Regions from separate parts of the Cellulosilyticum sp. ST5 genome, predicted to be linked through region 1. Evidence: predicted binding sites of a transcription regulator. Region 1 holds the regulator's gene; the other holds the start of a gene.

The links. Region 1 encodes HrcA, which represses chaperone genes, less so after heat shock. Its sites were predicted from a motif close to TGTTAGCACTCNNNNNNNNNGAGTGCTAACA; they were not measured.
Region 2: QTL86_RS03965 (Hsp20/alpha crystallin family protein) is a predicted target of HrcA. The motif match lies at 1,519-1,549, and genes of this name have one in related genera.

Annotation. Positions count from the first base shown of each region.
Region 1 covers NZ_CP132338.1:1,428,607-1,432,038, reverse strand. Annotated here, with positions in the region: gene lepA (translation elongation factor 4) at 1-264, shown strand, start outside; gene hemW (radical SAM family heme chaperone HemW) at 276-1,406, shown strand; gene hrcA (heat-inducible transcriptional repressor HrcA) at 1,518-2,555, shown strand; gene grpE (nucleotide exchange factor GrpE) at 2,573-3,145, shown strand; gene dnaK (molecular chaperone DnaK) at 3,173-3,432, shown strand, end outside.
Region 2 covers NZ_CP132338.1:794,491-797,922, forward strand. Annotated here, with positions in the region: gene QTL86_RS03955 (HlyD family secretion protein) at 1-375, shown strand, start outside; gene QTL86_RS03960 (FAD-binding oxidoreductase) at 649-1,395, shown strand; gene QTL86_RS03965 (Hsp20/alpha crystallin family protein) at 1,585-2,031, shown strand; gene QTL86_RS03970 (LexA family protein) at 2,161-3,432, shown strand, end outside.

The sequences.
Region 1 (3,432 bases):
AAAATCGTTGAGAAGCTCAAGAAAGAAATTCCAAAACATTTATTTGAAATTCCAATTCAAGCAGCTATTGGTAATAAAGTCATTGCTAGAGAAACAATCAGTGCTATGCGTAAGGACGTTCTTGCAAAATGCTATGGTGGTGATATTTCACGTAAGCGTAAATTATTAGAAAAACAAAAAGAAGGTAAAAAACGTATGCGTCAAGTAGGTAACGTAGAAGTACCACAAGAGGCCTTCATGAGCGTACTTAAATTAGATGAATAGAGGAATAGATTATGCCAATTGGACTTTATATCCATATTCCTTTTTGTGCATCTAAGTGCTATTATTGTGATTTCCTATCTTTTAAAAGACATGAAAAACAAGAAGCCTACGTGGATGCACTGATTCAGGAAATGGAACAAACTAAAAAAGATCTAGTAAGTGGCACAACTATAAAGTCCATTTTCATAGGTGGTGGTACTCCAACAGTACTACCACCCCTTTTATTGGACAAATTATTAAAAGCTGTTGTGTCATGTTTTAATATAGAGCCTGATGCTGAATGGACCATTGAAGCTAATCCAGGGACAATAGATATAGAGAAGCTTCAGGTTCTAAGAAAGTATCCTATTACTAGAATAAGCTTAGGTTTACAGTCTACTCATGATGACTTACTAAGAAAAATCGGAAGAATTCATACCTTTAAGGATTGGGAAGAAAGTATACGGCTTATTAAGCAACATACTTCATGGGAAATTAATACAGACTTAATGTTTGCACTTCCAGGACAAACAGAAGAGGCCTTTCTTGAGACTTTAAATACAGTTACGGCTTATGATATAGAACACTTATCTGTTTACGCGCTGATTATAGAAGAAGGTACAACTTTTTATAAGCTTTATGAAGAAGGCAAATTAGAAGTAGCATCGGATGAGTTGGATCGCCGAATGTATCATACAGCGCAACGTTATTTAAATGATAAGGGCTATATTCAATATGAAATTTCAAATTGGTCAAAGCCAGGTAAGAGTTGTAAGCATAATGCAATTTATTGGCAATTAGAACCGTATATAGGAATAGGCCTAGGAGCACATTCGTTGATGAATCATGCTAGATATTATAATGAAACAAATATGGAAGCGTATTTATCAGCAGCAGGTAATCTTTCCTTACTAAGGAAAGAAGAAGAGCAACTTACTAAAGAAATGGCAATGCAAGAATACATGTTTTTGGGGCTTCGTTTACTTCAAGGTATTGATACATTAGCATTTGAGAGACGTTTCGGAGAAAGTGTGTGGCAAGTTTATAACGAACAATTAACCAAATGGATAAAATATAATGTACTTGTAAAAGATAAAGAAAGAATCTATTTATCACCTTATGGTTTAGATGTTTGTAATGAGGTTTTTGCTTCTTTTTTATAAATACAAAATTCTTTAGATAGGATATTGACAACTGAAAATTTTAGTGATATCTTTATTTTATAGTTAGCACTCGTTAATGGTGAGTGCTAACAACAAGAAGGAAGTGATAGGATGGATATAGACGGACGTAAGCTGAAAATACTTGAAGCAATCATTCGTGATTATATAGAAACAGGAGATCCTGTTGGTTCTAGAACTATTTCTAAGAAGTACGATTTAGGCGTTAGTTCTGCTACCATTCGTAATGAAATGGCAGACCTAGAAGAACTCGGTCTCATTGTGCAGCCACACACTTCTGCAGGAAGAATTCCTTCTGATAAAGGATATCGCCTTTATGTAGATGGTATGATGCAACGTACACACATTGAACCAGAAATAGAAGAGATCATTTTAAAGATGATCAAAGAAAGAGTGAATCGTATTGATACACTAGTGGAAGAAACTGCTAAACTTATTGCAATGCTCACTAATTGTGCAACCATTGCTAGTACACCTTCTATTACTCAAGTACGTATTAAGCACCTTCAACTTGTTCCAATAGATGAGCATTCTGTAGCATGTGTGATTGTGACAGATACGAATAGCGTGAAAAATCACATTATCCCTACACCTAAAGCTATTGATTTTAATATGTGTAACGCTTTAACACACATTTTAAATGAAAGCATAAAAGGAAGCACACTAAGTCAAATTAGCTTGGATAAAATACGAGTATCTATTGAAGAAAAAATGAAAGAATACAGTACCATTGCAGGAAGTGTATTAGAGGCTATTGATAAAACCTTGCATCAAGAAGATATGCCAGATATTTATATACGTGGTGCCAATAATATTCTTGACTTTGAGGAATTCAATAACAAAGAAAAAGCAAGAGAATTATTTAAAGTATTGGAAGAAAAGCCATATTTATTACAAGTGTTAGATCATACACCACCTAACACCATTACAATCCGTATTGGAGAAGAAAATATACTAACTCCAATGAAAGATTGTAGTGTAGTAACAACAAGTTACAGCATAGGGGAACATACCATTGGTAACATAGGTATTATTGGTCCAACACGTATGGATTATGGTCAAGTCGTTTCAGTACTTGAATACGTCTCTCATCATATAACGAATATGTTAAGAGAAATGAATGACTCTTAACGTGAAAGGGTGAAATCATGGAGGAAAATAAAAAAGTTGATGAAGTACTAGAGGCTGATCAAGTGTCAGAAGTAGAAGAAAGTGCATCTGCTGAAGTAGAAGATCCTAAAGAGACTGAAGCTGTAGAAGCTGAAGTTGTAGAAGAAATACCTGAAGAAACAAAGGAAGAATCAGATAAATCAGCAGAATATCTTGAACGCTTACAACGTTTAATGGCGGAGTTTGATAACTACAGAAAACGTAGTGAAAAAGAAAAATCTGATAGCTATGATTTTGCAGTAAGTAATACAGTAGCTGAGTTATTACCTGTTATTGACAACTTTGAACGTGCCCTTCAAGTAGAAAGTGAAGATAAAAACTTCTATACAGGGGTGGAAATGATTTATAAACAGTTAATGAGTATGCTTGAAAAGTTGCATGTAACATCAATTGAAGCAGAAGGCAAAGAATTTGACCCAAATCTTCACAATGCGATTATGCACATAGATGATGAAGCTTATGGAGAAAATATCATTGCTAAAGAACTTCAAAAAGGTTATTTATATAAAGAAAAAGTGATTAGACATAGTTTAGTCCAAGTAGCAAATTAATATTAGTTTAGTAGGAGGAAAATAATCATGGGTAAAATTATAGGAATTGACTTAGGAACAACAAACTCTTGTGTATCTGTTATGGAAGGTGGAAAACCAGTTGTTATCGTTAATGCTGATGGTAATAGAACAACACCATCTGTTGTTGGTTTTAGTAAAACTGGTGAAAGACTTGTAGGGGATGTGGCAAAACGTCAAGCTGTTACAAATCATGAAAGAACAGTAATCTCCATTAAACGTCACATGGGAACAGACTACAAAGTAAATATTGATGATAAGAAATTCTC
Region 2 (3,432 bases), 630 kb from region 1:
AAACTCACTAAAGCTTATTTAAAAGATAAAGCTATTGTTTTGGATCAGAAAGAAGGAGTTGTTTATGAAATACTAGTAACTGAAGGAACGCGGCTAAAAGGTGGAGAACCTATCATGCGTCTTATTGACCCTAGTAAGTTAACCGCTCTAGTGGATGTACCAGAAGCCTTTATCAATAAAATTAAAGTAGGAGAAAAAGCTGATCTATACTTAGCAGCGAGCCCAGATGATGCAATCAGCGCTAAGGTATCACGTATTGCCCAAGCAGCTAAAGTTGTTAACGGAGAAAATATGATTAGTGTAGAATTAGAGGTAACAGAAAATCAAGCAGTTTTAAAACAAGGTTATGAAGTAAATGCTATTATTTATTATTAAATAGGGCTTCACTAACAAATCAAGTTGTTGTAGAAGAAATAGTTACGCCTTCTTAAAAGGACGTAATTAAGAAAATGATAAGAGGCTGTCTGGAAATAATACTTTAATACACGATATGGTGTATTTGAGATAAGTTTCACAGGTAGCCTTTTTATTTATGAAAAAAGAGTATAAATCATATAAGATAATGAAAAATATAATATAAATAGGCTTGGATTAATTTATGCCATATTATATAATAATTATTATTAACAAAGAAAAAGGAGGAAAATGATGAAACAAGATGGCAAATGGAGCGGTTTTAGGAAACTTGTTTTGGTTGATCGAATTAAAGAGTGTGAGGATATTACTTCTTTTTACTTTAAAGCAGAAGATGGTGGCAAACTTGTCAAACATGAAGCAGGGCAATATCTTCCTTTTAAAATAGTAACAGAGGAAGCAGCTTATAAAGATGTGCTAAGAACCTATAGTTTATCCATCATTCCTAATGACGAGCTTTATCGTATCAGTGTTAAAAAAATACCAGGGGGGTTAATAAGTACTTATCTTCATGAAAGATTACAGATAGGAGATTGTATTGAAGCCATGATTCCTATGGGGTTATTTACTTTAAAAGAAGAGAGCGCAGAAGCACCTATTACCCTCATATCAGGTGGGATAGGCATCACTCCACTATTATCCATGCTTTATCAAGCAGCTGATACTAGAAAATCAGTTCATTTTATTCAAGCCGTGCAAAACTCAAAGCTTCATCCATTTAAAACAGATATTCACATGATTGCAGAACTAAAGGGCTTCAGAAATACGGTTTTTTATTCTAATCCTCTAGCAGAAGATGAAAAAGGAAGGGACTATGATGAAATAGGCTTTGTTACTAAAGAATGGTTAAGTACAGAAGCCAATTTAGAAAGTACTTTTTATCTTTGTGGGCCACCAGTATTTATGAAAGCTTTAGAGGAAAGTTTACTTGGGTTAGGCGTAAGTAAAGATCGCATTTATTATGAATTATTTAGCCAGTAAAAAGGAGCCATGTACGGCTCTTTTTTTGATGAAGGTTTAAAGCATATTTCGTAAATACAAAATTTTTATAAAAAATAAAAAAATACTTGACAATAACATTTAAGAAGCCTATATTATAAGTGTAATTAGCACTCAACCAATGAGAGTGCTAACAAAATTATAAAAAGGTTTCTTAAAGGAGGAGTTTATATGTTTGGATTAACACCATTCAATCGTCAAGCAGTTCAAAGGAGCAACAACGGATTTGTAGACTTTTATCATGTAATGGATGACTTTTTTAACAATGATCTTCTCAGCTTCAGGGATTTTAAGTATGACACCTTTAAGGTAGATATTAAAGAAGATGCTAATGGCTATGCTATTGAAGCAGAGATGCCAGGCGTTAAAAAAGAAGACATTGCCATCGACTATCAGAACGATCAACTGATTATAGCCGTACAACGAAAAGAAGAAATGAATGATGAAAAAGATCAATATATCCATCGAGAACGTCGCATGGCTTCTATGCAGCGTGCAATTAGCTTAAAAGATGTTAAAGTAGACGGCATTACAGCTAAATTAGAAGAGGGTATATTAAAGATAAATATTCCAAAAGAAGAAGTACCAAAAGCAAAACGATTAATTGAAATCCAATAAAAGTTAAGACCTAGAGGACTACCGCACCAAGTTGCAGTAGTCTTTTTTTGTTTACTTTCTTGCTTGATTAAGATGACATAAATTCGTATAATAAAAAGTAATCAGTAAAACATAAGAAGGAGGGCGGACATGCAAAAATTAACTTATTCACAAAAGAAAATAGCACACTATCCTATTACAGGACAAAGCATCATTAAAGGGGAAGAACAAGCAGGAAAAACGACTATTGGGATTGCACGTATGCTCTACCTATTAGAAAATACAGGGAAAAAACTCCTTTTTGTTGCAGTTAAAAGTGAAGCTTATGAAGTCGCTAAGCAACAATTAGCTACTGTTAAAAGTATGGAAAATATGAGTTTATTTGAAAGTGATAGCCATTTAAATCAAGGGACAATCTATAGATTAGAAGACTTGTTAGCCCAATTAGCTCAGGAATGTTTTAAAGAAAAGCCATATATTTATATAGAAGAAATACCAGAAATGTTATTGGAAGAAGCCATTCATCAGGTGAAAAAAGAATATCCACGTGTAAAATGCTTAAAAGAAAAGCGTCTCTTAAAAGAAGAAATGAAATGGATGGATGTTAAAGGTTACACTTCATTAGAGGGCTATTTAGATGCAGATCGCGTTGGTTGTGAAATGAAATGGCCTAAAAAAGGAAAAACCAGACAAGCGTTATGGGCACTGAAAACATATATAGAGGTTGAATTAGAAGAACAAGGTAAAATGACGACTAGTCAAAGAGATTTAAGGCTTTTAATAGCACTTAAAGAGGGCAGACTGAAAGGACAGTATGTACATTTGATTGTAGATGATGCCCATTTATTAACGGAGGTACAGTTAGAACTCCTTGGTTTATTAAGAAAAGAGCAAAAAGGAGAGGTTCTTTTCTTGGTAGCTACTAAGCCTGAGTTTTCTAGAATGTTGGGGCTTATGAGAGGAACTAGTTACAAAAAGTTAGGCTATGATATGACCGGAAGAGTAAGGCGCTTAAAAGGAGTGAGACAAAAAGGAAAAGTAAAGGCTAAGAAACAGATTTCTTTAGAACCTACGCCATTAGAAATCTTTATGAGCAATCAGTTAAATAGCCTTCAAGAATCTCATTTACCATGGTATGTGGAAACTTATAAATATATTAATAAATTAACAGGCCTTGAAACCATCTTTAAGCAAGACACAAGTGCAGGAGAGACTTATATTGATGAAGTGAGGCAAGAAGATGTACAAAGCCTACCGATTTATTCTGATATTGCAGCTGGTATGCCTATTGAAGTAGTAGATGATACATGTGGCAGCTTTGAAATACCAGGAGAATTAACAGGACATAAAAAGAATACTTATATGCTGCATGTACAAGGAGATAGTATGATTGGGGCAGGTATTGATGATGGTGACTATGTA